DNA from 3 places in the Herbiconiux liangxiaofengii genome. Region 2 is predicted to be linked to each of the others. Evidence: predicted binding sites of a transcription regulator. Region 2 holds the regulator's gene; each other region holds the start of a gene.
The links. Region 2 encodes HrcA, which represses chaperone genes, less so after heat shock. Its sites were predicted from a motif close to TTNGCACTCGNNNNNNNCGAGTGCNAA; they were not measured.

Region 1 (9,587 bases), on a different contig from region 2:
CAGCGGGAGTACCTCACCGCGCTCATGCTCGCCGCCGTGAGCGAGGACGACATCGCGGCCACCGAGGCCCTGCTGCTCATCGTCGACGTCCCGGATGACGCCGACCTCGACGCGCTGCGGCACGACGTCGGCGTGGTCATCACCACGGAGCGCTTCCGGCCGAGCGGCAACGGGTCGATCTTCACCCGGCTGCTCGACGTCATCCGGCAGCACCACATCGCCCTGCCGGGAGACCTGGCGTCGGCGTTCCGCAGCTTCGCCACGCTGGAGGGGTGCCTGAAGGTGCTCGACCCGGGGTTCGACATGTTCGAGCAGGCGCTGCCGATGGTGCCGAAGCTGATGCGCCGGGCGCAGTCGCTTCGGCGCACCGTGTCGAGCCTGCAGGCGCAGGCCAGTGTGGGCGCGGCGCGGCTGCGGTCTCTGCCGGGCCGGCTCGACGCGCTGCTGGCCGGTCTGGAGAAGGGCACCGTGGGCATCAAGCTGCGGGCCTTCGGCGACGAGCAGGCGCAGAGCTTCGTGCGGTCGATCGCCGCCGAGGTGGTGGGCAGCCTGATCTCGATCGCCGCCGTGGTGATCGCCGTGGTGCTGATCGTCACCGAGAGCGGGCCGGTGTTCACGGGCGGCCTGCGGCTGTTCGACCTGTTCGGGGCGTTCGTGGGGTTCCTCGGCTTCCTGGGGCTCTTGCGGGTGGTGCGGCAGATCGTGGTGCGCCGCCGCCGTTAGCGGGCCCGCCTCGGCGCCCGCCCCGGCGCGTCCGGTCTCCGCCTCGCTGCTCGGCGCACGCCAGGCGGCCGCCGAGCCGCTCAGGCGGTCGGTCGCCGTCTGGCGTGCGCCAGCCCCCGTCGTGTCGCCCGCCTCAGCGGGTCGGGGTCGGCGGGCGGGCGGGGCCGAACCAGGTGGTGAGGCTGCGCCGGAGGTCGCGACGACCGGCAAGGCGGCGGGGGTCGCCGAGCCAGGCGACGTGGCCGTCGGGGCGGAGCAGCAGCGCCGGAGCCGCGAGGTCGGCGCCGGGAGCGTCGACGTGGTCGACCCGATCGCCCCACCCGGCCAGGTCGGCCGGCACGCCCGCCCCGGTGACGAGCAGGCCGCGGCCTGCGCGCATCCGGTCGTAGAGGCGGCCCTCGGGCAGGGCGAGGTCGCGCAGCCGTCGGCCGAGCAGCGCCGGCCCGTCACCGAGGTCGTAGCGGATGCCGATGCCGCTCACGGTCTCGGCGAGGCTCCGGGCCACGTCGTCGAAGCGCATCAGGTCGGCCAGCAGCCGGCGCACGGCCTGCGGTCCGGGTTCGGGCGAGAGCAGCTCGCTCTGGGCGCGGGTGATGCTCAGCACGGTCTCGGCGACGGGGCGGCGTTCGTGGGCGTAGCTGTCGATGAGGGCATCCCGCCATCCGCCGTTCTCGACCGCCGGATGCGCGGGCGCCCCGGATTCCGCGCTGACCGCGGCGGCGAGCTTCCAGCCGAGATTGACGGCGTCCTGCAGTCCGAGGTTGAGGCCCTGACCGCCGAGCGGCGGGTGCACATGGGCGGCATCGCCCGCCAGCAGCACGCGGCCCAGACGGTACCGCTCGGCGAGCCGGGTCGCATCACCGAACCGGCTGAGGGAGCGCGGGGAGTGGGCGCCGAAGTCGGTGCCGGCGAACTCCCGCAGGCGGGCACGGAACTCTTCGAGGGTGGGCGCCACCGACCGGTCCTCGCTCACGCCCGCCGCCGGCACCACGGCGCGGTGCAGCCCGTCGCCGGCCGGTCCGATGCCGAAGCCGTGGTGGGTGGCGCGCACGCGGGCCGAGACGGCGGCCACCTCCTGGGGCGACGCGGTCAGCTCCACCTCACCGAGCAGCCACTCGGTGCTCGCGGGCTCGCCGGGGAACCCGATGCCGGCCAGCCGGCGCACCCGGCTGCGCCCGCCGTCGCAGCCCACCAGCCAGCGACCCTGCACCCGCGACCCGTCGGCGAGATCGACCCGCACGCCGTCGGCGAGCTGCTCGAACCCCACCAGTTCGGCCCCGCGCCGCAGCTCGGCACCGAGTTCCCCGGCCCGCTCGGCGAGCAGTCGCTCGGTGAGCGGCTGCGGGATGCCGAGGATGTAGTCGACGTCGGTGTCGAGGTGCACGGGCTCACCGGTGTCGATCCCCGCGAACCGGCCGGCCGCTCCGGGATGCACGGTGCCGAGCTCCAGGAACCGGTCGAGCAGTCCGCGCATGGCGAGGATCTCGACGCTCCTCGGATGCAGTCCCAGCGACCGCACGGCCGGACTCGGCTGCGGGTCGCGCTCGAGCACCAGCACGCCCACGTCGTGCAGGCGCAGCTCTGCCGCCAGCATCATGCCGGTCGGTCCACCGCCGCTGACGATCACATCGACCATTCCGTCACCCCGATCTCGCGGTCGTTCGGCCCGCGACCGGTCATTCTGCCCGCCTACCGGGGTCTTGCCGCAAGCCCCCGCCCGGGCGATATCCTGGTCACGGCGGGGTTCACCGCGCGGCGGCGACTCAGATCAGTGGAGCCGTGGTCACGACCCGCTTCGCCCGACGGCGGCGCACGCTTCGGCGAATCGCGAGCGCGGGCAGCCCCACCGCGAGCACCCAGAACACCACGATTCCGGCCACCCAGCCGATCTGCGCGGTCACGAACCCGCTCTCCGCCGAAGCGGCCGACTGCTCGGTCACGGGTTCCACCCGGCCGACCGGTCCGTGCACCGGCGAGTACGGCGGGTCGTCGTAGACGACCAGGAACGACAGTTCGGCCGGGTACTCCTTCGAGGGCGGGAAACCCCAGTGCTCGCCGCCCCCGAACGTGAGCGTGGCGTCGAGGCCCTTGGCCGCGGCATCCGGGATCTCGACCTCGTAGACGCTGCTCGTCTTCGGCATGCCCGAGGTGGTGTCGACGTCGACGAGTTCACCGGTCAGCACCTCGCTGCGGCCGAGGGCGTCGCGCTGCAACTCGAGCGCACCCGCGGCGGTGTCCTTCGTGAGGCCGAGCGCACCGAGCACCAGGATGCCCGGAAGCAGCATCAGGGCGAACGCCAGCCAGAACGGCCAGGCGCCGGGCGGGCGCGTGGCCGGGGCAGCACGGTCGGGGAATCGCGGCATCCCGCTCATCGGCACCTCGTTCTCGGCCGGCATCGGTCGGCCGGGTTCTGCCGACCCTACCGACATCCGTCGATCGGAACGAGGGGGAGAGGTCCCCATGCACCGGGGCACGCCCGGGCGGCGTCAGCCCAGCTTCTGCTCGAGGTCGTTCTCGTAGGCGGCCCGCGCCGCCGGGTCGCCGCCGAGCCCGATGCGGTCGGTGCCGATGCGATCGTCGAGCCAGTCCTGAACCGGGGTGGGCAGGAGACGCGACACCCGCAGCACGGGGCCGAGCACCCGGGGAACCGTGACGGCGAACGGACCGGAGTCGATCGCCCGCAGCACGGCACGGCTCACCTGCTCGGGCGTCACCGCGGGGAAGAGCCGTGGCGGCGTGATGCCCGCACCCATCGGCGACGATACGAGATTGGGCAGCACCACCCGCACGGTCACGCCGGTTCCGCGCAGCTCGCGGCGCAGCGCATCGCTGAAACCGATCACCGCCGCCTTCGCACCGGAGTACACGGCAAGCCCGGCGAGCGGCTTGATGCCGGTGGCGCTGCCGAGATTCAGGATGGTGCCGGCCCGGCGTTCCAGCATTCGGGGCAGCACCGCCGCGGTGACCTCGACGAGCGCGCTGTAATCGATGTCGATCACGGTGCGCGACAACGAGACGTTCTGCTCGGTGAAGCGGCCGGTGGGCATGATGCCGGCGTTGTTCACCCAGACGGAGATCGGGCCCACCGTCGACTCGACCTCCTCGACGACGGATGCGACGAGAACCCGGTCGGTGATGTCGAGGCGCACACCCGAGGCGTGCGGGCCGAGCTCCGCGGCTGCGGCGCGGGTGGCCGTCTCGTCGAGATCGCCGATCACCACGCGGTAGCCGTGATCGACGAGGTCGGCGGCGATGCGGTGGCCGATGCCGCGGGCGCCGCCCGTGACGACGGCGACGGGTCGTGCGCTCATGGGAGTCTCGTCTCTCTGGGGGTGGCGGGCCCGGTGGGGGTCGCTGGAGTGGCGGGGGCGCCTTCCGCGGCGGTCGCCGTCGCCGACCGGGTCACGTCCATACCGAACACCACGGCGGCGTCGTGCAGCTCGACGCTCAGCACCGGACGGCGCCCGTGCAGCCAGCCGAGAGCGCCGTCGCGGTCGAAGCGCCAGGTCGCGCGCAGGCCCGAGATGCGCCCGATCACCAGGTTGTGCGAGAGCGTCACCCGGCGGTCGAGCTGCTGCAGGATGGGCAGGACGACCTGACGGAGGCCGGGCAGAAGCGGCCGGCCGCGCCTGGCCTGCACCGCGGCGATGCCGCCATCCGTGCTGCCGCCGTCGGCGGGGTCGCCCGTGACGCGCACGAGGGTGCGTCCGTTCGGCGTGGTGCGCCGGATGAAGCGTGCCAGCTGCTTCGGGATGCCCCACAGCTCGCGCCCGCCCCGCAGCGACACGGGGCTGTCCACCCAGATCTGCGGAATGGTGACCCGCAGGCCACCGCGCCCGAGGCTGGGCACGGCCACGAGCAGCTCGTCGTACTCCAACGCTCCGCCCGGTACGTACTGCACGGCCGCGACGCCCACGATCACGCGCGACCCCAGGCGGAGCGCTCGACGCCCCTGCGGCAGCACGAGACCCCGGGGCAGGTCGTCGGCGGGCACGGCGAACACCGACACCAGCAGCGACCCGCCGAGGTACCACGGCTCAGGCGGATAGCCGCTCGGCCCGGTCACGAGGGGAGTCCCCGGCGGGCGGGAACGGAGGTGCGAGAGTGGGCCATGCCACAACGGTAGGCCCCCGACCGCGACCGGCGCGAGCCCGGATCGGACTCGGTCAGGCCGCGTTCGAGTGCACGAGCAACCACAGGAACGAGCCGAAGGAGACAAGCCCCAGGCCCGCGCCGAGAATGGAGACGATCAGGCTGAACCCGGCCCACGGTGCTCCGGGTTCCCGGCTCATCCGGATGCCCTGGGCCGCGAACAGGAGCGGCACGAAGCAGGCGAGCACCGAGAACGTCCAGCCCCCGCCGTCGCGTGCCGTCGAGGCGACCGCCCAGATGCTGAAGGCGGCGATCGCAACGCTCAGGATGGCGCACGTCCGAGCCGATATGGCCTGGTTCTTCTCTGTCACGGCACCACTGTAGCGATCATCGGCAGTCGGCTTCCGCACACGGCGACGGCCCGGGCGACGAGTGCTCGTCGACGCCCGGGCCGCGGTGATTGCGAGTCGATCGGTGGTCGGGTCGCTTCGCTGCCGAAGCGCCCCACCGAGCCGTCAGCTGGTGAGGGTCTTCTGCTCGTCGGCCGCTGCGGACTGGCTCTGCACCTGGATCTTGCGGGGCTTGGCCTTCTCGCTCACCGGGATGATCACGCTGAGCACGCCGTTGTCGTACGAGGCCGAGATGCCCGCCGTGTCGACGCCCTCACCGATGCTGAACTGGCGCAGGTAACTGCCGGCGGGCCGCTCCTGCACCAGCCACTTGCCCCCGTCGGCCGATCCCGCCGTACGCTGAGCCCGGATGGTGAGCAGCTGGCCGTCGACATCGACGTCGACAGACCCCGGGTCGATGCCCGGGAGGTCGGCGTTCAGCACGTACCGATCGCGGTCGCGGTACAGATCCACGGGCATCACCCGGGGCCCGGGTCGCGACTGCAGCAGGCCGGAAGCCAGTCGGTCCAGCTCGCTGAAAGGATCAAAAGACATCGCCATAATGAATCAATCTCCTTCCGATTCGAAGATCTGAGCGGGTGTCGCTCAACTACCGATAATTTAGCACTCTCGTCGGTAGAGTGCTAAGTCGGAAAGCCTCAAAATCAGCTGGAAATCGCGGATGTCGCGGTGCCCACCGCACTCAGGCGGCCAGATTGAACGTGGTCGAGAATCGCCCCAGAAGCGTCTCCTGCCCGTTCAGCACCTCGACCTCACCGGCCTTGATCGCTCGTTCGGCCTCCCGCTCTCCCGAGAGCAGACGGCGGAGCCCCGCCGCGCCGTCGACGGCGAACGCGAGGTCGACCGCGCCGAACCCGCGCGACACGTCGAGGCGCGATCCATCGACGCGGATGAGCAGCTCGGTCTCTCCCGACCGCGCCCCATAAGCGGTGGCCGGCAGCGCGAGCGCCACGTCGCGGCGGAAGGCGGCCCGCAAGTCCATCGTGAACGAGTCGGGCGTGATCACCTGGTCTTCCCGTGGTTCGCCGAGCGCCCGGAACCCCCAGGCGCCCAGCGCGAGCACCACCGGTTCGAGCTCCCGACCGTACGGTGTGAGCTCGTACACGATCACCCGCGAGCGCGGCGCCCGCCGGATGACGCCGGCCGCCTGCAGCTCCTTCAGGCGCGCGGCCAGGATGTTGCTCGGAATGCGGGGGAGCCCCGCGGCGAGCTCGCCGTAGCGCCGCGGCCCCACCAGCAGGTCGCGCACGATCAGCAGCGCCCACCGCTCGCCGACGAGCTCCATCGCCCGGGTGATGCCCGAGTACTGTCCGTAGTCGCGTGCGGCCATGGCCCTCAGGCCTGCTGATCCGCGAAGGCCTCCGGCCCCTTCTCGGCGGCCACCGGATCCATCCAGCCGAACTCGAGCAGGTTGCCGTCGGGGTCGGCGAGCTGCCGCTGGTACATGAAGCCGTAGTCGGATGCGGGCTGGCCCTGGGAACCGCCGGCCGCGAGACCGGCCTCCACCCGCGCATCCACGTCGGCCCGGCTGTCGACGAACAGTGCGGTCGACACCGACGGGTTCACCGCTGGGTCGCCGATGGGGAGTTCGGTGAAGGTCTGGAAGTAGTCGCGCACGAGGATCATGAAGTAGCTGTGCTCGGGTTCCACCACGATGCAGGCGGCGTTGTGGTCGGAGAAGAGTGGATTCACGGTGAAGCCGATCGCCGTGTAGAACGCCTTGGCGCGCTCCAGGTCGGTCACCGGCAGGTTGACGAACATCTGGGTCATCGTGACTCCTTCTCGACGCGGATCGTCCGCATCCGGACGCCCCGATACTTGCAAAAAACAAGTGCCCCGTCAACCCTTTCCCCCGAGGCGGGGGCGTAGACCGTCGACGACCCGCCGCCTAGAGTGACTGCATGACCACGCCCGGGCCTCGCTCGAGGTCGACATCCCTCGCCCTGGTGCGGCGGGTGCTGGCCGGTGTCGTCGCCGCGGCCGCGGGAGTGGTGTTCGTGTTCTCGGCGTGGATGGCGCTGAGCAGCCGTTTCGCGCCGGCCGCGACCGACCTGCACGGCTACGGCCTCGTCTTCGGCACCGTGCTGGCGCTCGTGGCAGCCTTCGTGGTGGCGATCGTGCTGCCGGTGGTGTTCCCGGCCGGGCGCCGGGCCACGGCCGGCACGGTGAGTATGGCGGCGTTCGGACTCGTGTTCATCGGGCTGATCGCCGCTCTGGTGACGGCGTGAGCCGAGACGGGTCCGGCGTCAGCCGAGACGGGTCCGGCGAGAGAAAGGATGATCGATGAGGCTCCAGACGATCAGCATCTTCGTCGACGACCAGCAGCGCGCCGTCGACTTCTACACCTCGCGTCTCGGCTTCGTGGTGGCGTCCGACGTTCCGCTCGGGGAGTTCCGCTGGCTCACCGTGGTCGACCCGGCCCGGCCCGACGGCACCCAGATCTCCCTCGAGCCGAAGTCCCACCCGGCGGTCGCCCCGTTCACCGGGGCGCTGGTGGCCGACGGCATCCCGTTCTGCATGCTGGGCGTCGACGACGTGCAGGCCGAGTACGAGCGCTTGGTGGCGCTGGGGGAGACCTTCACCCTGCCGCCGACGGCGATGGGGCCGGTGATCGTCGCGGTGCTCGACGACACCTGCGGCAACCTCCTCCAGCTCGCCCAGTTCGTCTGATCGCCCGGCCGGCCGGCTGTCGCTGAATAGACTCGGGCGGTGCCCCCGCTCGCCCGCCGACTGCTGCTCAGCCCGTGGGTCTGGGCCGTCGTCGCACTCGGAGCAGCCGTCGTCACCGGCGGCCGGTCGGGCCCCGCGGTCGATCTCGTGCCCTTCCTGTTCTCCCTCCTGGGCGGGTGGTTCGCAGCGATCGGCTTCGTCGGCGTCACGCTCCGGATGCGCCGGCCTCAGGCCGGCGTCGCCACCCATGTCGTCGGCGCCGTCGTGGCCGCGCTCCTCCTGTGGGCCCTGGTGTCACAGGCTCCGGCGGTTGCGCGCGAGCTCGCCGGATTCCCTCGTTCCGCCCTCCTCGTCGCCCAGTTCGCCGTGCTCCCCGCTGCCGCCTGGGTGTGGATCGCCCTCCTCGGCCGCGTCGTGTCGGCCATCAGGCCCCGTGCATCGGCGGCCCCGCTCGCCCCGCCCGCGTGGGAGCACGAGGGCGGCGCATCCGTTCTGCGCTTCCCGGCGGTGCGACTCCGGATGCGGGTGCTCCGTCTCCTGGTCGCGATGGCGATCGTCGTGGTCGGCGCCGCGGTGGTGCTGCTGCTCGTGTCGACGGGCGACCTGGCCGAGCGGCTGGGGCCGCGCATCCTGATCGCCGTGATCGGCGTGCTGCTGGTGCTGCCCGTCCACCTCGCGCTGAGAGCGCTGCTGCGGCGTCGCACGGTCACCTGCACGGTGTCGTTCGGGGCTCGCCGGGTGGTCGTGGACGCCGGCGGCACGCGACTCGACGTGCCCCTGGCGCGGATCGACCGGCTGCATTGGCGCACGGACGGCCAGTCGTCGCGGCTCGAGCTGCACGCCGGCACCGATCGCATCTCCCTGATCGCGGGCCTCGCCCGAGCGCCCCGCGCAACCGCGCCCGGCCTGCCGGCACTCCCGCGCCGCGTGCGGGCCGCCCTCGCCGACGCGGGCCTCACCGAAAGCGCCTCCGCTCCCGGCACCCTCGCCTTCCGCCGCCCGGATCCGTCGTAGGGCTCGCATCCGTGCCGCAGCGTCACCGCGAACCGACGTCGCTGCGATGGCCGAGCGTCACCACCACAACCATCAGCACGTCGTCGTCGAAGGCTGCGACCTCGTCGAAGTTATGCAGAACTATTGTGCATAGATTCTGTGCATGAGAGGGTGGGGGCGTGACGGAGAACGAGCAGCAGTACACCGGGATGCGCCTGGACGAGCGAGCCGTGCGCGTGCTGGCGCATCCGCTCAGGTCGCGGCTGCTCAGCCGGCTGCGCCTGGACGGCCCGGCCACGGCCACCGAACTGGCGGCCCGGCTGCACACCAACACGGGTGCGACGAGCTACCACCTGCGCGCCCTGGAATCGGTGGGGCTCGTGCTCGACACGGGCGAGGGGGAGGGCAAGCGGCGGCTCTGGCGGGCCACCACCGACTTCCACTCCTGGACCGATTCCGACTTCGCCGGCGACGACGACGCCCGCACCGCCCTCGGCTGGCTGCAGCGCGACTACCTGCGCCAGTTCGCCACCCGGGCCGAGCTCTGGCACGATGCCTCCGACAGCTGGCCGTCGGAGTGGGTCGACGTGCTCGGCCTGAACGACAGCATCGTGCGGGTCACTCCCGAGCAGGCCTCCTCGCTGCGTGACGAGCTCGGCGCCGTGCTCGATCGATACCGGATGCTCGGGGCCGGCGATC
Region 2 (9,587 bases):
TGATCGAAGCCGAGCAGGTGCAGGATGCCGTGGGCGGTGAGCAGCAGCAGCTCCTCCAGCGTCGAGTGGCCCGCGGTCTGCGCCTGCGACTCCGCCACCTGCGGGCAGAGCACCACGTCGCCGAGGAGGCCCGCCGGGGTGGGCGCGTCTTCGGTACCGGGTCGCAGCTCGTCCATCGGGAAGCTGAGCACGTCGGTGGGGCCGGGCTCGTCCATCCACTGCACGTGCAGTTGCTCCATGGCGGCCTCGTCGACCAGCACGATCGCGAGCTCCGCATCCGGATGCACGTGCAGGAAGTCGAGGGCGAAGCTCGCGAGCCGCAGCAGGGCCGTCTCGTCGACCTCGACCGACGACTCGTTGTTGACCTCTATCGACACCGGCTGTCCCTACCGCTTTCCGTTGTTGTAGCGGCGATCCCGCTCGGTGCCCGTCTCGTGCCCCTGCTGGCGCGCCAGCTGCACCTGGTCGTACTTCGTGTAGGCGTCGACGATCTGGCCCACCAGGGTGTGCCGCACCACGTCGGCGCTGGTGAGCGTGGCGAAGTGGATGTCGTCGATGCGGTCGAGGATGCGGCTCACGACCTGCAGGCCGCTCGTGCCCACGGGCAGGTCGACCTGGGTGATGTCGCCCGTGACCACCATCTTCGAGCCGAAGCCCAGGCGGGTGAGGAACATCTTCATCTGCTCGGGAGTGGTGTTCTGCGCCTCGTCGAGCACGATGAAGGAGTTGTTCAGGGTGCGGCCGCGCATGTAGGCCAGCGGCGCCACCTCGATGGTGCCCATGGCGAGCAGCTTCGGCACGACCTCCGGGTCCATCATCTCGTTCAGCGCGTCGTAGAGCGGGCGCAGATACGGGTCGATCTTGTCGGTGAGCGTGCCGGGCAGATAGCCGAGCCGCTCCCCCGCCTCGACGGCCGGACGGGTGAGGATGATGCGCTCGACCTCTTTGCGCTGCAGCGCCTGCACGGCCTTCGCCATGGCGAGGTAGGTCTTGCCGGTGCCGGCAGGACCGATGCCGAACACGACCGTGTTCTCGTCGATCGAGTCGACGTACTCCTTCTGGCCCAGCGTCTTCGGGCGCACGCTCTTGCCGCGGGCGGTGACGATCGCCTGGCTGAGCAGTTCGGCCGGGCTCGAGCCACGGTCGCTCTCGAGGATGCGCGCCGACGACGACACCTCGGTGGGCGTGAGGTCGTGGCCCTGACGCACCATCAGCAGCAGCTCCTCGACGAGTCGGCGGGCCGCCTCGACCTGGGTGGCGTCGCCCGAGAGGGTGATGTCGTTGCCGCGCACCAGCACCGAGACCAGAGGGAACTGGCGCTCCACGGTGGTGAGCAGGCGGTCTTGCGGGCCGAGCAGTCGCACCATCTCGATGCCGTCGACGTGCAGCTTCGCCTCGCCGAGAGGGCCGGAGGCCGGGGAAGCAGGGTTCGTGGGGGTCAAATTACTCTTTCAGCCCGCCCGCGAGAACGTGGGCGTGCACATGGAAGACGGTCTGGCCGGCGTTCTCACCGGTGTTGAACACGAGACGGAACTCGCCGTCGGCGCGCTCCTCGGCGATCGACCTCGCCACCTCGACCACCTCGGCCAGAAGGCCGGGGTCGCCCGCGGCGAGCTCCACCACGTCGCGGTACCGCTCGGTCTTGGGCACCACCAGCACGTGCACGGGAGCCTTCGGCGCGACATCGTCGAACGCGATCACCCGATCGGTCTCGCGCACGATGCTCGCCGGGATCTCGCGCGCGATGATGCGGGAGAAGATCGACGGCGACGGGGATTCGGTGGTCATGGCTCCATTGTAGGTTCGACCACCGTCGGTGAGGAGGGCGGGACGACGGGCCGTGAGCGGGTTTCGCTACCAGCGTCCGAGCAGCACGTTCAGCACCGCCACGGCGGCGGGGCCGGCGGTGGAGGTGCGGAGCACCTCGTCGCCGAGCCGCACCACCTCGGCACCGGCCTCGCTCAGCTGCTCGAGCTCGCGGGGCGAGATGCCACCCTCCGGGCCCACCACGAGCAGGACGCCCCGGGTGTCGTCGGCATCGAACCGCAACGAGCTCAGCCGCACCTCGGCACTCGGCTCGAGCACGACGATGCGGCAGCCGCCGGCCACCCCGTCGCGGATGAGCTCGGTCACCTCGACCAGGTCGTCGACGTGGGGCACGAACGGCCGGATGGACTGCTTCGCCGCCTCGCGCACGATGGCGGCCCACCGGTCCCGGCCCTTGACCGCCTTCGGGCCCACCCAGCGCGACACCGAGCGCTCGGCCTGCCACGGCACGACGCCCGACACCCCGAGCTCGGTGGCCGACTGCACCGCGAGCTCGTCGCGGTCGCCCTTCGCGAGCGCCTGCACCAGCACGATACGGGGAGACGGTTCCGGATGCCGCTGCACGCGCTCCACGGCGAGCTCGAGCTCCTTGGCCTCCGCCCGCACCACCACGCCCTGCACGACCAGGCCCCGCCCGTCGCCGATCGCGGTGTGCTCGCCGACGCGCATCCGATTCACCGTCGCGGCATGCCGCGCCTCGTCGCCCGTGATGGTGACCACGTCGCCGATCTCGTGCGGCACCACCGACAGTTCCTCGAGCAGGAAGAGGGAGCTCATCGTCGGCTCAGACGTTCAGGAAGCGGTCGCGGAGCTTCGCGAACAGCCCCTGCTGGAACTGCCCCAGCGAGGGCTCCGGATACTTGTGGGCGGCGGCGAGCTGCTTCATCAGCTCCTTCTGCTTGTGGTCGAGCTTCGTGGGGGTGACCACCTGGATGCCGACCCGCAGGTCGCCCCGGCCGTTGCCCCGCAGGTGCGTCACGCCCCGGCCCTTCACCGTGAGCACCTCGGCGCTCTGGATGCCGGGCTTGAGCTCGAGCTCGATGTCTCCGTCGAGCGCCTTGACCGTGGTGGTGGTGCCGAGCACCGCATCCCACATCTGCACCTCGAGGGTGCAGAGCAGATCGTCGTCGTTGCGCGAGAACACGTCGTGGTGACGCACCTTCATCTCGAGGTACACGTCGCCCTGCGGGCCGCCGGCGGGGCCGACCTCGCCCTGGCCGGGCAGCTGCAGGCGCAGCCCGGTGTCGACACCCGCGGGGATGTCGACCGGCAGGGTGCGGCGGGCGCGCACGCGGCCCTGACCCTGGCAGGTGGGGCACGGGTTCGGCATGACGGTGCCGTAGCCGCGGCAGGTGCCGCAGGGTGCGCTGGTCACGACGTTGCCGAGCAGCGACCGGACGGTGCGCTGGATCGACCCCGAGCCGTGGCAGATGTCGCACGTGACGGGAGCGGTTCCCGGCGCGCAGCACGACCCGGTGCAGGTCTCGCAGAGCACGGCGGTGTCGACCTCGATGTCGCGGTGCGTGCCGAAGATCACCTCGCCGAGGTCGACCTCCACGCGCAGCAAAGCATCCTGGCCCCGCTCGGCGCGCGACTTCGGGCCGCGGCTGCCGCCGCCCTGCCCGCCGAAGAAGGTCTCGAAGATGTCGCCGAAGCCGCCGAAGTTCTGTCCGCCTCCGCCACCGAAGCCCTGCTGCGGGCCACGGTCGTAGTCGCGGCGCTGGCCAGGGTCGCTCAGCACGTCGTAGGCGTGGGTGACCTGCTTGAACGTCTCCTGGGCCTCCGGGCTCGGGTTCACGTCGGGGTGCAGCTCGCGCGCGAGCCGGCGATAGGCCTTCTTGATCTCTTCGGGCGTCGCCTCACGCGAGACGCCCAGCACGTCGTAGTGGTCAGCCACCAGGGGCTTCTCCTTCGTTGTCGCTTCTGTCGCTTCGAATCGAAAAGATGAAAATCGGATGCCGCGGCCGGCCGCGGGTCAGCTCGCGCTGCCGGTCTCGCCCAGCGTGCGGGAGAGGTAGCGCGCCACCGCCCGCACCGCGGAGATGTTGCTGGAGTAGTCCATGCGGGTGGGGCCGAGAACCCCGAGCCGCGACACGGCGCTGCCGATGCCCGTGTAGCCGCTCGCGAGAATCGACGTCTCGCCCAGCCCGAACGATTCGTTCTCGCGGCCGATCGAGACCACGAGGCCGCGCTGGTCGGCCTCGAGCTCGCTGAACAGACGCAGCAGCACCACCTGCTCCTCCACCGCCTCGAGCACGGGGAGGATGCTGCCGTGGAAGTCGCCCTCGGTACGCACGAGGTTGGCCGCACCGGCGATGAGGAGTTTCTCCTGCCGGTTGGCGGAGACCTGCTCCTTCAGCGTGGCGGCCACCACGGATGCCGTCGCCGCCTGCGCGGCCGGGAAGCGGTCGGCCACCGCGTCGAGCACGCCCGCCGCCTCGATCAGCCCGCGGCCCCCCGCGGCCTCGTTGAAGCGCTGGCGCAACTGCCCGATCAACTCGTCGTCGACATCGCCCGGCACATCGACGATGCGCTGCTCCACGTGGCCGCTGTCGGTGATGATCACCGTCATGAGCTTGCGCGGTGCGAGCGCCACCACCTCGATGTGACGCACGCGCGCCTGCGAGCGCAGCGGGTACTGCACGAGCGCGACCTGATGGGTGAGCTGCGAGAGCAGCCGCACGGTGCGCGCGAGCACGTCGTCGACGTCGACCGAGGAGTCGAGGAAGGCCTCGATCGCGTGACGCTGGGCCGAGGTGAGCGGACGCATCTCGGAGAGATGGTCGACGAACAGGCGGTAGCCCTTGTCGGTGGGGATGCGACCGCTCGAGGTGTGCGGTGCCGCGATCAGCTCCTCCTCCTCCAGCAACGCCATGTCGTTGCGGATGGTGGCGGCGGAGACACCGAAGGAGTGGCGTTCGGCGATGCTCTTCGAGCCCACCGGCTCGCGGGAGGCCACGTAGTCCTGCACGATCACGCGGAGCACTTCGAGGCTGCGTTCGGAGACCATCGATCCACCTCACCTCTCGCTGCGCGTGCTCCGCAGGTTGGCACTCAACCTGCCTGAGTGCCAATCATATCGCGCCTGGGCTGAGGCGGGTTCGTGACACAGTGAGCGAAAATCATTGCTTGGGCTTACCCCTGCCGCTATCTTGGCTTGCGTACCACCCCCAGAACATCCGTCTGAAAGGCGCGAGACATGACCGACCCCAACGCAACGCCGAACGATCCGGCCTCAGGCCAGCCGACGCCGCCCTCGGGTCAGCCCACGCCGCCGCCCGGCTACCAGGCTCCCCCGCCCGGGTACCAGGCCCCGCCGCCCGGCTACCAGGCTCCGCCGCCCGGCTCGAACTACCAGCAGCCCGCTGGCTACCAGCAGCCCGTCGCCGGCGCACCGCTGTCGCAGGCCGACGACAAGCAGTGGGCGTTCCTCGCCCAGCTCGGCGGCATCCTCGGCTTCCTTCCGCCGCTGATCATCTGGCTGGTCTTCAAAGACCGCGGCCCCCTCACCAACCAGGAGGGCAAGGAGTCGCTGAACTTCCAGATCACGGTGGCGATCTTCGTGGTGGGCCTCTACATCGTCGGCACCATCACTGCCTTCATCTTCATCGGCTTCCTGTTCTACTTCCTCGCCTGGGCCGCTCAGATCGCAGGCGTCGTGTTCGCGATCGTCGCGGGCGTGAAGGTGAACGGCGGCGGCACCTACCGCTACCCCTTCAACTTCCGCTTCATCAAGTAACTCCGGCCTCGCCGAGTTTCACCGAAATGCCCCCTCAGAATTCCTGAGGGGGCATTTTGGCGTACCTCAACGGGGGCGCCAGCCCCGGGAGTACAGGGCGCGCTCCACCCGCGACACCTCAGCGGGAAGGGTGGCGAGGGCCTCCTTGCGGATGCGGACGACGAGCTGACCCGCGTGCTGGAACTCCTCGATACGCCGTTCGTCGCGAGCGTACTGCGAGTCGTCCAGACGGTGTTGCTCGCCGTCGTACTCGACGATCACCCTGAACCCGGGAAACTGCAGGTCGGCCCGGCCGATGAAGCGACCTCTTGCGTCGAACACAGGTTCGTTCAGCACCGGTTCGGGAAGGCGCCGCCGCGCGATCGCCAGGCGCACGAGCGTCTCGGGTCGCGACTCGGCGCCGTCGCGAAGCATCGGCAGCGCCACTCGCGCCGCTGCCACCCCGCGACGGCGGAATCCCGCGTGCACCCTGGCGGCCAGGCCGTCGACGTCGACGTAGGGGCGCCCGTCGGCCTGGGCGACGTGTCGCGGAGTCAGCACGAAGTGGTCTCCGGCCGCGACCAGGTCGTCGAGACCGCGGAACTCGCCGCTCGCCCGGTGACTGCTCACCAGGATGTCGGCCAGGTCGCACCAGGTACCCGCCGGGTCGGACACCGGAAAGCCATGCCGTTCGACCACTCGCACGGAGTCGGGATCGAGACGGTGCCCGACTACCCCGCGGCCGGCCGGAGCCCGGCGGGGAGCCAGGGTGGAGACGTGCAGGGCGGCATCCGTTCGCTCGAAGCGACTCGGCAGCGGGCACCCCCACAGCACGGCGGCCGTGGTGTGGGTGAAGAAGTCGCCTGGCCGCAGGCGCACGGCGTAGGCGCGGCACCGCTCGAGCACCGAGTCGACCGAGCCCTCGCGGGCCCGCACGCCGTGGAAGGGCCGCTCGAGGTCGGCCGCGAGCAGGCGCTTCGCGCCGAGCCCGGCGCCGCGCCCCTCGGCCACGCTGAACGGAACGGAGGCGAGCTCCGGCGGCAGTTCACTTCGACGACGCATCCGCACATGGTGCCCGAACCTGCCCGCGGGTGCAGAAGTTCTCCACAGCCCCCGCCGAGTTGCGCCAAATCGCCCCTTCGCGGCCCGCGAGGGGGCGATTTGGCACAACTCGGCGAGAGGGAGGGGGCCTCAGGTGAGGCGGCGCACCACGGCGTCGGCCAGGAGACGGCCCTTCAGGGTGAGGGTGAGCTCGCCCCCGAGGGCCGAGCGGCCGTCGACGAAGCCGTCGGCGATGAGCGAGGCCACCTCACGCCGGGGTTCCGGGGCGAGCGAGTCGACCCGCAGTGCTCCGCGCACCCGGGTGAGCAGCAGGATGCGCTCCAGCTCGTGCGTGGCCTCGTCGATGGTCTCGCGGCCCGCGGCCGGCGACTCCCCCGCCGCCATCCGCTGCGCGTACGCCGCCGGGTGCTTCACGTTCCACCACCGGGTGTCGCCCACGTAGCTGTGCGACCCGGGGCCGATGCCCCACCAGTCGTGCCCCACCCAGTAGCCGAGGTTGTGACGCGAGCGTGTGGCGGGGTCGGTGGAGAAGTTGCTCACCTCGTACCAGTCGTAGCCCGCGGAGGCGAGCACCGCATCCGCTCGCTCGTACATGTCGGCCTGCAGATCGTCCGAGGGCTGCGCCACGACGCCCGAGCGGATCTGGCGCGCGAGCTTCGTGCCGTCCTCGACGATCAGCGCGTAGGCCGAGACGTGGTCGGGTCGCTCCGCCACCACGGCGTCGAGCGACCGCTGCCAGTCGTCGAGGGTCTCGCCGGGCGTGCCGTAGATGAGGTCGAGGCTCACCTGCAGCCCCGCATCCTTCGCCCAGCGCACCACCTCGGGAACCCGCGCGGGGTCGTGGGTGCGCTCCAGCGTGGCCAGCACGCTCGGCACCGCCGACTGCATGCCGAAGCTCACCCGGGTGAAGCCCGCGTCGGCGAGCGTCTGCAGGTAGGCGGCGTCGACGGAGTCGGGATTGGCCTCGGTGGTGATCTCGGCATCGGGGGCGAAGCCCCAGGTGTCCCGCGCCGCCGACAGCATGCCGGCCAGCTGCTCGGCGGGCAGCAGCGTGGGGGTACCGCCGCCGAAGAAGACCGTCGACACCGGACGGGCCGCGTACCCCGAGGCCTCGAGCACCCGCGCTCCGAAGCCCATCTCGGCGATGGCCTGCTGCCAGTAATCGGCTTGCTTGACACCGCGCAGCTCGGTGGACGTGTACGTGTTGAAGTCGCAGTAGCCGCAGCGCACCCGGCAGAACGGCACGTGCACGTAGAGACCGAAGTCGCGGTGGGCGGTTCCGGATGCGCGGGAGACAGGCGGCGGCAGCAGACCGTCGGCGGGCGCCGGGTCGCCGAGCGGGAGCGCGGAGGGCACGCGTCAGCGCCGGGCGGCTGAGCCGGACCGAGGGGCCGAGCCGGACATGCTCGGCATCAGCGAACGGAGGTACCGCTTGGTGTACCGCCACTGCATGAACCGGAGCACAGGCATCCCGAGCCGGTAGAACCAGGTGCTGGGGCGCGAGAACGCGCGGATGACGATCCACACCGAGTCGTCGGAGAGGTGCTCGACCACGAAGCTCTCCTCGCCCGACTCGGGATGCCCGGGCAGGGTGCCGTAGGCGAAGCCCCGGCGGCCGGGCTCGTCGACGAGGTACACCACGCGGATGGGCGCGTGCACCTTGAGCCCGAACGTGGAGATGGTGAGCACGGCCGTGGCGCCGGCGGAGACGAGCGGCGTGCCGTCTTCGCCGTAGGCCTGCTCAGGGGTCGACGAGCGCGGACCGAGAGGCCGGCCGGTCTCGTCGTAGCGGAGCCCGGCGTAGTCGCCGCCCGTCGGAGCGGGCAGGGCCACGTCGCCCACCGTGATGCCGGCTCCGCGCTGCACGCCCCAGGCCATCAGGCGGGCCGAGGCCTTCTCGAAGCGGGCCTCGCCACTGCCGAGCCGGGCCCTGGCCTGCATGGGCCGGAAGCCGCGCGGCGGGAAGTACATCAGGTCGGGCGCCTGCGTGGCTCCGACGGCGGCGTAGCTCAGGGGCTGCTCCGACACCGCCTCGGCGGGCGAGGGAAGAGTGGCCGACACGGCTACTTCTTCTCCTTCTTCTCGACGTCGCCGGAGAGGGCGGCGATGAAGGCCTCCTGCGGCACCTCGACGCGGCCCACCATCTTCATGCGCTTCTTGCCCTCCTTCTGCTTCTCGAGCAGCTTGCGCTTGCGGCTGATGTCACCGCCGTAGCACTTGGCGAGGACGTCTTTGCGCATGGCGCGGATGGACTCGCGGGCGATGATGCGCGCCCCGATGGCCGCCTGGATGGGCACCTCGAACTGCTGGCGCGGGATGAGCTCGCGCAGCCGCCCGGTCATCAGCACGCCGTAGGCGTAGGCCTTGTCGCGATGCACGATGGCGCTGAACGCGTCGACCTGCTCGCCCTGCAGCAGGATGTCGACCTTCACGAGGTCGGCCTCCTGCTCGCCAGAGGGCTCGTAGTCGAGGCTGGCGTAGCCCGCCGTCTTCGACTTGAGCTGGTCGAAGAAGTCGAACACGATCTCGCCGAGCGGCATCGTGTACTTGATCTCCACCCGGTCCTCGCCGAGGTAGTCCATGCCCTGCAGGATGCCGCGGCGGCCCTGGCAGAGCTCCATGATGGTGCCCACGTAGTCCTTCGGCGCCAGGATGGCCGCGTTCACCACGGGCTCCTTGACGTTCAGGATCTTGCCGCCCGGGAACTCGCTCGGGTTGGTGACCGTGACGGTCTTCTTGTCTTCGGTGGTGACCTCGTAGATCACGCTGGGGGCGGTGGCGATGAGGTCGAGGTTGAACTCGCGCTCGAGCCGCTCGGTGATGATCTCAAGGTGCAGTAGGCCCAGGAATCCGCAGCGGAAGCCGAAGCCGAGCGCCACCGAGGTCTCGGGCTCGTAGACGAGCGCGGCGTCGCTGAGCTTGAGCTTGTCGAGCGCCTCCCGGAGCACCGGGTAGTCGCTGCCGTCGATGGGGTACAGGC
Region 3 (9,587 bases), 340 kb from region 2:
GCCGGGCTCGTCGCCGTCGACGGCGAGGAGTTGCTCTCGACCGAGGCCGCCGACGCCTGGAGCGCCCTCTCCCCCGGCGGGCGGTGGCTCGCCCTCGCCGAGGCCTGGCTCGATGCCCTCGACTCCCCGTTGCCCGCCCATCTCCGCGCCGTCCGGCGCACCGACGCCGCGGCGCTCGTCGACGCCTATCCCGCGGCCGACGAGTCACTGCACACGAGCCTGATCGAGGCCGCCGAGCGCGGCGAGCTGCTCGGCGTGTGGGCTGCGGGTCGCCTCACGGCATTCGGCCGGGCCCTCTTCCTGGCCACGGGCGCCGAGGCGCTCGACACCGAGCTGCCCCCTGAGGTCGACCGCGTCTATCTGCAGCACGACCTGTCGCTGATCGCACCCGGCCCCCTCTCCCCCGCCCTCGACGCACGCCTCCGGCTCCTGGCCGACCTCGAGAACCACGGCGTCGCCTCGGCCTACCGCGTCTCGCAGCAGACCATCGATCGTGCGCTCTCCTCGGGCGAGACCGAGCAGTCACTGCGCGCCTTCCTCGAGCAGCTCTCACTCACCGGCATCCCGCAGGCGGTCGACTACCTGCTCGGTGAGGGCGCCCGCCGCCACGGCCTGGTGCGGGTGCGCGAGCGGGCCGAGTACGACCGCGTCTTCGACGACGGCACTCGCACCATGGTGTCGAGCGACGACGCAGGGGTGCTCGCCGCCCTGGCCGCCGACCAGGCGCTCTCGGCGCTGGCCCTCCGTCCCGCCGGTGCGGCGACGCTCACCACCCGGGCTGCCCCCGCTGCCGCGTACTGGCTGCTGCTCGACGCCCGCTACCCCGTTCTCGCCGAGGACGCCTCGGGGGCCGAGCTCGTGATGAGGCGGGCCCGCGTGCTGGCCGCACCACCCGCGGAGCGCCCGGCATCCGCCACCACCCCCGCCGTGACCGACCTCGTGCTGCGGCTGCGCGACGCCGCCCGCCGCTCGGCCGGGGGCGCTCCTGCCGGCCGCACCACCGCCCCCGGCGATGAGCCCACCGCCGAGGGACCGGCCACTGCCGCGGACACCGCGGCCACCGACGCCGCCGACGCGGCCGACGCCGACGCCCGCGCCTGGACGGCCCGCCGCCTCGACCGCGCCGTTCGCGCCCGCACGCCCGTGTCGATCGAGGTGCGCATGCCCGACGGCGGAACCACCCGGCTCGACGTGGTTCCGCTGAGCCTCGCGAACGGCCGGCTCCGGGTCTCCGACGAGCGGGCGGGCGTGGAACGCACGGTGCCCGTGGCGAACATCGTCGACCTCTCGGCTCTCTGACAGGCGGGCGCGACCGACTCCGCCCCTGCCCACGTAGACTCAACGGTTATGCCCGACGGCCCTCTCATCGTTCAAAGCGACCGCACCGTACTGCTCGAAGTGGCGCATCCCGACGCCGAATCGGCCCGCCACGAACTCGCGGTGTTCGCCGAACTCGAGCGTGCGCCCGAGCACATCCACACCTACCGCATCACCCGGCTGGGGCTCTGGAACGCGCGTGCCGCCGGCCACTCGGCCGACGAGATCCTGGCGACGCTCGAGAGCTATTCGAAGTTCGCGGTGCCGCAGTCGGTGACCATGGAGATCGTCGAGACCATCGGCCGCTACGGCAAGCTCGTGATCGAGCGGCGGCCAGAGGGCGAGCTCACCCTGCGATCGACGGATGCGGCGGTGCTGACCGAGATCACCCGCGCCAAGAAGGTGGCCCCGCTGCTCACCGTCAAGAACGACGACGGCACCTGGAGCATCGAGCAGTGGGCCCGCGGGCAGCTCAAGCAGGAGTTGATCAAGCTCGGCTGGCCCGCCGACGATCTCGCGGGATTCACCCCCGGCACCCCGCACGCGATCGAGCTCGACGAGTCGACCTGGCACCTGCGCGACTACCAGCAGCAGGCGGTGGCGAACTTCGCCGAGCACGGCTCGGGCGTGGTGGTGCTGCCGTGCGGCGCCGGCAAGACGCTCGTGGGCGCGGGCGCGATGGCCGCCGTGAAGACGAACACGCTCATCCTCGTCACCAACACGGTCTCGGCGCGCCAGTGGCGGGCCGAGCTGCTGAAGCGCACCAGCCTCACCGAAGACGAGATCGGCGAGTACTCGGGCCAGGTCAAAGAGGTGAAGCCCGTCACCATCGCCACCTACCAGATCCTCACCGCCAAGCGCGGCGGCGCGTACGCGCACCTCGAACTGCTCGACGCCCTCGACTGGGGCCTTGTGGTGTACGACGAGGTGCACCTGCTGCCGGCGCCGGTGTTCAAGCTCACCGCCGACCTGCAGGCCCGCCGGCGCCTCGGCCTCACGGCCACGCTGGTGCGGGAGGACGGCCGCGAGTCCGACGTGTTCAGCCTCATCGGCCCCAAGCGCTTCGACGCCCCGTGGAAGGAGATCGAGGCCCAGGGCTACATCTCCCCCGCCGAGTGCTTCGAGGTGCGGGTCGACCTCCCGTTCGAGGAGCGCATGGCGTACGCCGCGGCAGCCGACGACGAGCGCTACCGGATGGCGGCGACCGCCCCCGCCAAGCTCGATGCCACGCGCCGTCTGATCGAGCGTCACCGGGGTGAGCGCATCCTGGTGATCGGTCAGTACCTCGATCAGCTCGAGCAGCTCTCCGAGTCGCTCGGCGCGCCGCAGATCACCGGGGCGACCCCGGTGCCCGAGCGCGAGCGGCTGTTCCAGGCCTTCCGCGACGGCGAGGAGAAGATCCTCGTGGTGTCGAAGGTGGCGAACTTCTCCATCGACCTGCCCGAGGCGAGCGTGGCCATCCAGGTCTCCGGTTCGTTCGGCTCACGACAGGAGGAGGCCCAGCGTCTCGGTCGGCTGCTGCGGCCGAAGGAGTCGGGCCTCACCGCCAGCTTCTACACGCTGGTGGCCCGTGACACGGTCGATCAGGAGTTCGCGCAGAACCGCCAGCGGTTCCTCGCCGAGCAGGGGTACGCGTACTCCATCGTCGACGCGGTGGCCGCGTAGCGAGCGACGCTGGGGCCGCGTAGCGACCTGATCGAGACCGTGCCGCCAGCTCCCAGGTTGCACCCAGCGAACCCGCAGAGAATAGTCCGCATGACCGGTCCTCGCATCCTGATCGTCGACGACGAACCCAACATCCGCGACCTGCTCACCACGAGCCTCCGCTTCGCCGGCTTCGCCGTGCGTGCGGTGAGCAACGGTGCGCAGACCATCTCGGCGGTGCTCGAAGAAGAGCCCGACCTCATCATCCTCGACGTGATGCTGCCCGACATGAACGGCTTCGGCGTCACCAAGCGACTGCGGGCGGCGGGCTACACGGCCCCCATCCTCTTCCTCACCGCGAAAGACGACACCGAGGACAAGATCACCGGCCTCACCGTCGGCGGCGACGACTACGTCACGAAGCCCTTCAGCCTCGACGAGATCGTGGCGCGCATCAAGGCCATCCTCCGTCGCACCATGCAGGCCGACGAAGACGCCATCATCCGCGCCGGCGAGCTCACCATGGACCAGGACACGCACGAGGTCTTCGTGGGCGACACAGCGATCGAGCTCTCCCCCACCGAGTTCAAGCTGCTGCGCTACCTCATGCTCAACCCCAACCGCGTGCTGTCGAAGGCGCAGATCCTCGACCACGTGTGGGAGTACGACTTCAACGGCGACGCCGGCATCGTGGAGAGCTACATCTCCTACCTGCGCCGCAAGCTCGACGCCCACACCGAGGAGTCGCTCATCCAGACCAAGCGCGGCTTCGGGTACATGCTGAAGGTGAGCAAGGCGTAGCCTTTCCCTCGACATGCACGCCATCCTGAGGCAGTGGAATTCGATCTCCCTGCGCACGAAGATCACCGGCGTCACCGTTCTGATGCTGACCTTCGGGCTCGTGGTCTCGGGCGTGGGCACGATGGTGGTGCTGCGCACGTACCTGCTGCAGCAGGTCGACTCGCAGCTCGATCAGGCGAGCAAGGATCCGTCGCCGTTCCTCGGGCCTGACGCGTCGACGAACGAGTTCAACATCCAGGACATCACCTCGGCACCGACCGACTACTTCGTGGCTCTGCTGGATGCCGACGGAAACCGCATCGTCAGCAACTGGAGCGACGCCGACCCCGACACCATGCCGGCCGCCACGGTCGACCTCGAGACGGCGAACGAGCTCGGCGGAAAGGTGTTCACGGTCGACTCGATCGACCACGGCGCCGAGTGGCATGCCGTGGCCACCACGGTCTACCTCTTCGGGGGCGACGGCTTCGGCACGGTCGTGATCGCGAAGTCGCTGGTGGAGACCGAGAAGACCACGGCCACCTACCTCTCCATCTTCCTGGCGTTCGGCATCGGTGTGGTCATCCTCGGGGCCATGCTCACGAGGTTGCTGGTCACCTCCACGTTCGGACCGCTGCGCGAGGTCGAGCGCACGGCGGCCGCCATCGCCGACGGCGGGGACTTCAGCCGCCGCATGTCCGACGCCACCCCCGAGACCGAGGTGGGCCGGCTCAACCGGTCGCTCAACACCATGCTCTCCCGCATCGACAGTGCCTTCGCCGACCGCGCGCGCACCATCGATCAGATGCGCCGTTTCGTGGGCGACGCCTCGCACGAGCTCCGCACCCCGCTCGTGTCGGTGCGCGGCTATGCCGAGCTGTACCGCATGGGTGCGCTGCAGACCCCCGACGACGTGGCCCAGGCGATGGAGCGCATCGAGAAAGAGGCCATCCGGATGGGCACGCTGGTCGAAGACCTGCTCGAGCTCGCCCGGCTCGACGAGACGCGCCCGCTGCAGCTGGCGCCCGTCGACCTCGTTCCCCTCACGCTCGATGCGGCGTCGGATGCCCGGGCCGCCAGCCCGGGGCGCGAGGTCTCGGTGCTCACGCCGCAGGGCGCCTCCGAGGTGCCCTTCGCCCCGGTGCTCGAAGGGGCGGTGCCCGGCGACGGCGCCGCGCCCGACGGCGGGGTACCGGCCACCGGCGCCATCGACGTTCAGGACGGCGCGAAGCCCAAGCGCTCGGTGTCCACGTCGACCCGCCCTGTGACGTTCGCGAACGCGGCGATGGCGCGCCTGCGCCGCCGGCCCAAGGGGCCGACGGGCGCAGAAGGCGAGGTCGGCGCATCCCTCGCCCCGGCACCTCCCGGGAGCGGCTTCACCGGCGAGATCGAGTTGCTGACGCCGCCGCGTGCGCTCGTGCTGGCCGAGGAGAACAAGATCCGCCAGGTCATCGCGAACCTCATCGGCAACGCTCTGAGATTCACCGACGGCGACAGCCCGATCGAGCTCGTGGTGCAGGTCGACGAGGCGGCCGGTGTCGCGACCGTCGACATCGTCGACCACGGAGCAGGAATCCCGCCGCAGATCCGGGAGAAGATCTTCCAGCGCTTCTACCGCGCCGACTCCTCGCGTACGCGCGAGACCGGCGGCAGCGGCCTGGGGCTGGCCATCGTGTCGTCGATCGTTGCGGCGCACCACGGCCACGTGGAGGCCCTGGAGACCCCGGGCGGCGGCGCCACCTTCCGCGTCACCCTCCCCCTCATGCCCACCCCCACCTCAGCCTGACCCGCCCCTCCCCCGCCGGGAGCGACGGACTTCTCCCCTGATGCCGGGCAACGACGGATGCCTGCTCCGTCGTTCTCGCGAAACTCCGTCGTTCGGGGCGCCGGCCCCCGAACGAACGGGTGCGAACGCCGAAGGGCGGCCCCCGGAGGGACCGCCCTTGGCGTTGGTACAGCGTGCGGACTAGAAGTCCATGCCACCCGTGGGGTCGCCGGCCGGAGCCGGGTTCTTCTCGGGCTTCTCGGCCACGACGACCTCGGTGGTGAGGAACAGACCGGCGATCGACGCGGCGTTCTGCAGCGCCGAGCGGGTGACCTTGGCCGGGTCGATGATGCCGGCGGCCAGAAGGTCGACGTACTCACCGGTGGCGGCGTTCAGGCCCCAGCCGTAGTCGAGGTCGCGCACCTTGGCGGCGACGACACCCGGCTCCATGCCGGCGTTGAAGGCGATCTGCTTCAGGGGCGCCTCGATGGCGACCTTGACGATGTTCGCACCCGTCGCCTCGTCACCGACGAGATCGAGGTTCGCGAACGCGGTCTTGCCGGCCTGGATGAGGGCGACGCCACCACCGGCGACGATGCCCTCTTCGACGGCGGCCTTCGCGTTGCGCACGGCGTCTTCGATGCGGTGCTTGCGCTCCTTCAGCTCCACCTCGGTGGCGGCACCGGCCTTGATGACCGCGACACCGCCGGCGAGCTTGGCGAGACGCTCCTGGAGCTTCTCACGGTCGTAGTCGCTGTCGGTGTTCTCGATCTCGGCACGGATCTGCGCCACGCGACCGGCGATGGCGTCGGCATCGCCGGCACCCTCGACGATGGTGGTCTCATCCTTGGTGATGACGACCTTGCGGGCCTGACCGAGCAGGTCGAGGGTGACGTTCTCGAGCTTGAGACCGACCTCCTCGGAGATGACCTGGCCACCGGTGAGGATCGCGATGTCCTGCAGCTGAGCCTTACGACGATCTCCGAAGCCGGGAGCCTTGACGGCGACCGACTTGAAGATGCCGCGGATCTTGTTCACGACGAGCGTGGCCAGGGCCTCGCCGTCGACGTCCTCCGCGATGATGAGGAGCTGCTTGCCGGTCTGGATGACCTTGTCGACGATCGGCAGCAGGTCTTTGATGTTCGAGACCTTCGAGTTCACGATCAGGATGTAGGGGTCTTCGAAGACCGCTTCCTGGCGCTCGGGGTCGGTCACGAAGTAGGCCGACAGGTAGCCCTTGTCGAAGCGCATGCCCTCGGTGAGCTCGAGCTCGGTGCCGAAGGTGTTCGACTCCTCGACGGTGACGACGCCTTCCTTGCCCACCTTGTCGATGGCCTCGGCGATGATCGCGCCGATCTCGGGGTCGGCGGCCGAGATGGAAGCGGTCGCAGCGATCTCTTCCTTGGTCTCGATCTCTTTGGCGTTCTTGATCAGCTCGGCGGAGACGGCGGCGACGGCCTTCTCGATGCCCTTCTTGAGGCTGATGGGGTCGGCACCGGCGGCCACGTTGCGGAGGCCCTCCTTGACGAGCGCCTGAGCGAGAACGGTCGCGGTGGTGGTTCCGTCACCCGCGACGTCGTCGGTCTTCTTGGCGACCTCCTTGACGAGCTCGGCACCGATCTTCTCGTACGGGTCGTCGAGCTCGATCTCCTTGGCGATGGACACGCCGTCGTTGGTGATCGTGGGGGCGCCCCACTTCTTCTCGAGGACGACGTTGCGGCCGCGCGGGCCAAGCGTCACCTTGACGGCGTCGGCGAGCGTGTTCAGTCCACGCTCAAGGCCGCGGCGGGCCTCTTCATCGAAAGCAATGATCTTTGCCATGTGTGTTTCTCGTCCTCCCTGGACGTCATCAAAGATTCAGGTGTTAGCACTCGATGTTGCTGAGTGCTAAATCAATATTGGCACTCGCGGTGGCCGAGTGCAAGTGAGGCGGCACCGGCTGCGAGCGAACGGATGCCGGACTCAGGCGGAGGGCGCGACCACGGTGACGTCGCCCGAGAGCGGCACGAGCTCCACCCAAGTGGCTCCTGGTGCGAGCAGCACCGCCGCGCCCTGATCGTCGGCCAGCCGGATCGGCGAGGCCGCGGCATCCTTCGACCACGTGGCGTGCACCGTGCGGCCGCCCGTCGACACCCAGGCCTCGCCCGAGGCGACGAGCACGGCCCGGGGAACCTCCGCGTCGTAGTCGTAGACCTCGTCCACCCGCAGGGTCACGACGTTGGTGGCCGCGAGCTGTGCCTGCTGGGCGTCGAGGTCGGGCGAGCCCTCCTGCGAGCGCAGGAAGGCTCCGGCCGTCTCGTCCCAGCTCCACGAGGGGTACCGCGCATCCGAGAAGACCAGGTCGAGAGAGCTGGTGGGAGTGCCGGCGACGCCGGCTGTCGAGTCGGCTGCACCGGTGGAGTAGTCGAACTGCTGGGTCGGCGCCTCGAGCCCGCGATGCTCGGCCACGAGCTCCGCCGCCCGCGCCATCACGTCGTGCGGGCTCTCGCGGTCGTCGGCACGGAAGAAGGTGTCGTCGGTGCCGTCGTCGCCGTGCACCGCGTTGAACACCGGGGTGTCGCGCATCATCTCGACGAACTGCTCCTGGCCCCCGGAGTACGCCACGATGCCGCCGAGGGGCGAGATGATGTCGGGATCCATCGGCCGGATCGACCGCACGGGGCCGATCAGGTCGGGCACATCCGACTGCCACACCGCCACGTAGCGCGTGAGCCCGCCCTCGACGAGCTCCTCGAACACGATGTCGGCACGCTCGAGACCGAGCTGCGGTCGGGCGTCTTCGTGGTTGTCGATCTTCGCGGCCAGCGACGGGCCGGATGTCGTGCCGGCCGCGACGGGGGTGCCGCGCAACGGAGCCGTGGCAGGCTCCTCGACGGGGACGACCGTGGCAGCGGCCGATGTCTCGACCGGCCCGGGATCACCGCCGACCAGCGAGCACCCGGTGAGGGCGAGCGCGCACGCCAGCAACAGCGTTCCTGAGGCGGCGCGCGCGGCACGCCGTCGTGATCTCTGCACCCGCTCAGGATAGCGAGGGGTGCCGGTTCGACTACGCGAGGCGCACGGACTCGGCCTGCGGACCCTTCGACCCGGTACCGACCTCGAACACGACCGCCTGGCCCTCTTCGAGGACCTTGTAACCCGCCATGTCGATCGCCGAGTAGTGCACGAACACGTCTTGCCCGCCGTCGTCGACGGTGATGAAGCCGTAGCCCTTTTCAGCGTTGAACCACTTCACGGTTCCGTTCGCCATTGTTACTCCCAAGTGCTGTGTTTCAGTCGCGACGTGTTCGCCGCGGCTGATTCCAGATACTAATGAACGGCGAACCGTCGAAACCGGCCTAGGGCGCGAATTCAACAGATCGTGACCGCAACTCAACACAGCGGAAACACGCGCGAAATAATGGGCGCCGGATGCGCGGCGGACGGCCCGCAGGAGGGCTCGGCTACTCGACCGGGGCCTCGTCGACCGGGGTCTCCTCCACGGGGGCCGACTCGGTGAGGCCGGGGCCGGCGTAGTCGGTGCCGAGCACGGCGGTGAGGTCGGCGCCGGGGTAGGACGCGTTGAGCTCCGTGGGCACCCCGCCGAGCAGCTGCGCGAGCCCCAGGGCCGCGGCCTCGTTCGCCGCGTCGGCGTAGTAGACCGTGGTGGTGGGGAAGTCGGTGGAGGTGGCGTTGGCGCGGGAACCGATGTTCCAGCCGGCCGCCGCCGCGGCGTCTCCGACGCGGGTGGCGAGACCGACGTTGTCGGTGCCGTTCAGGATGGTGACCGACTTGGTTCCGTCGGTGACCGGAGTGACGGCCGGAGCCTCGGTGGCGGTGTCGGTGGGAACCGCCGTGGCGGAACTGCCGCCCGCGACATCCGTGAACTGGTTGCGGTCGTCGATCACCGCGAGGTAGATCACACCGGCGGCCACGAGCAGGGCGGTGGCCAGCGCGGCCCAGGCGAGCACCCGCCAGCCACGGCCTCGCGGCACGGGGCCGCGGTGCGCGCCCACGCGACCGGAGTCGGCGGGCAGACGGTCGAAGCTGTCCTCGGGAAAACGTGGCATGGGAGCGGCGTGGGTTTCTAGTCGTCGCGCGA

Region 1: ACEXOR_RS11845 (Hsp20/alpha crystallin family protein) is a predicted target of HrcA. The motif match lies at 5,826-5,852, and genes of this name have one in related genera.
Region 3: groL (chaperonin GroEL) is a predicted target of HrcA. The motif match lies at 7,371-7,397, and genes of this name have one in related genera.

What each region holds. Positions count from the first base shown of each region.
Region 1 is NZ_JBHFHD010000010.1:257,244-266,830, forward strand. Features, by position in the region: gene ACEXOR_RS11815 (ABC1 kinase family protein) at 1-723, shown strand, start outside; gene ACEXOR_RS11820 (FAD-dependent monooxygenase) at 857-2,359, opposite strand; gene ACEXOR_RS11825 (hypothetical protein) at 2,487-3,095, opposite strand; gene ACEXOR_RS11830 (SDR family NAD(P)-dependent oxidoreductase) at 3,210-4,034, opposite strand; gene ACEXOR_RS11835 (acetoacetate decarboxylase family protein) at 4,031-4,789, opposite strand; gene ACEXOR_RS11840 (hypothetical protein) at 4,890-5,186, opposite strand; gene ACEXOR_RS11845 (Hsp20/alpha crystallin family protein) at 5,331-5,765, opposite strand; gene ACEXOR_RS11850 (winged helix-turn-helix transcriptional regulator) at 5,908-6,555, opposite strand; gene ACEXOR_RS11855 (VOC family protein) at 6,561-6,995, opposite strand; gene ACEXOR_RS11860 (hypothetical protein) at 7,127-7,453, shown strand; gene ACEXOR_RS11865 (VOC family protein) at 7,509-7,895, shown strand; gene ACEXOR_RS11870 (hypothetical protein) at 7,935-8,909, shown strand; gene ACEXOR_RS11875 (ArsR/SmtB family transcription factor) at 9,068-9,587, shown strand, end outside.
Region 2 is NZ_JBHFHD010000006.1:344,006-353,592, reverse strand. Features, by position in the region: gene ybeY (rRNA maturation RNase YbeY) at 1-377, opposite strand, end outside; gene ACEXOR_RS05425 (PhoH family protein) at 387-1,367, opposite strand; gene ACEXOR_RS05420 (histidine triad nucleotide-binding protein) at 1,444-1,788, opposite strand; gene ACEXOR_RS05415 (16S rRNA (uracil(1498)-N(3))-methyltransferase) at 1,855-2,604, opposite strand; gene dnaJ (molecular chaperone DnaJ) at 2,612-3,724, opposite strand; gene hrcA (heat-inducible transcriptional repressor HrcA) at 3,803-4,837, opposite strand; gene ACEXOR_RS05400 (DUF4870 domain-containing protein) at 5,027-5,566, shown strand; gene ACEXOR_RS05395 (putative endonuclease domain-containing protein) at 5,633-6,607, opposite strand; gene hemW (radical SAM family heme chaperone HemW) at 6,737-7,963, opposite strand; gene ACEXOR_RS05385 (DUF1990 domain-containing protein) at 7,967-8,668, opposite strand; gene lepA (translation elongation factor 4) at 8,671-9,587, opposite strand, start outside.
Region 3 is NZ_JBHFHD010000006.1:6,713-16,299, reverse strand. Features, by position in the region: gene ACEXOR_RS03820 (helicase-associated domain-containing protein) at 1-1,299, shown strand, start outside; gene ACEXOR_RS03815 (DNA repair helicase XPB) at 1,348-2,982, shown strand; gene ACEXOR_RS03810 (response regulator transcription factor) at 3,073-3,762, shown strand; gene ACEXOR_RS03805 (HAMP domain-containing sensor histidine kinase) at 3,776-5,527, shown strand; gene groL (chaperonin GroEL) at 5,708-7,327, opposite strand; gene ACEXOR_RS03795 (DUF3048 domain-containing protein) at 7,469-8,521, opposite strand; gene ACEXOR_RS03790 (cold-shock protein) at 8,553-8,756, opposite strand; gene ACEXOR_RS03785 (LytR C-terminal domain-containing protein) at 8,950-9,555, opposite strand; gene ACEXOR_RS03780 (DUF3263 domain-containing protein) at 9,573-9,587, opposite strand, start outside.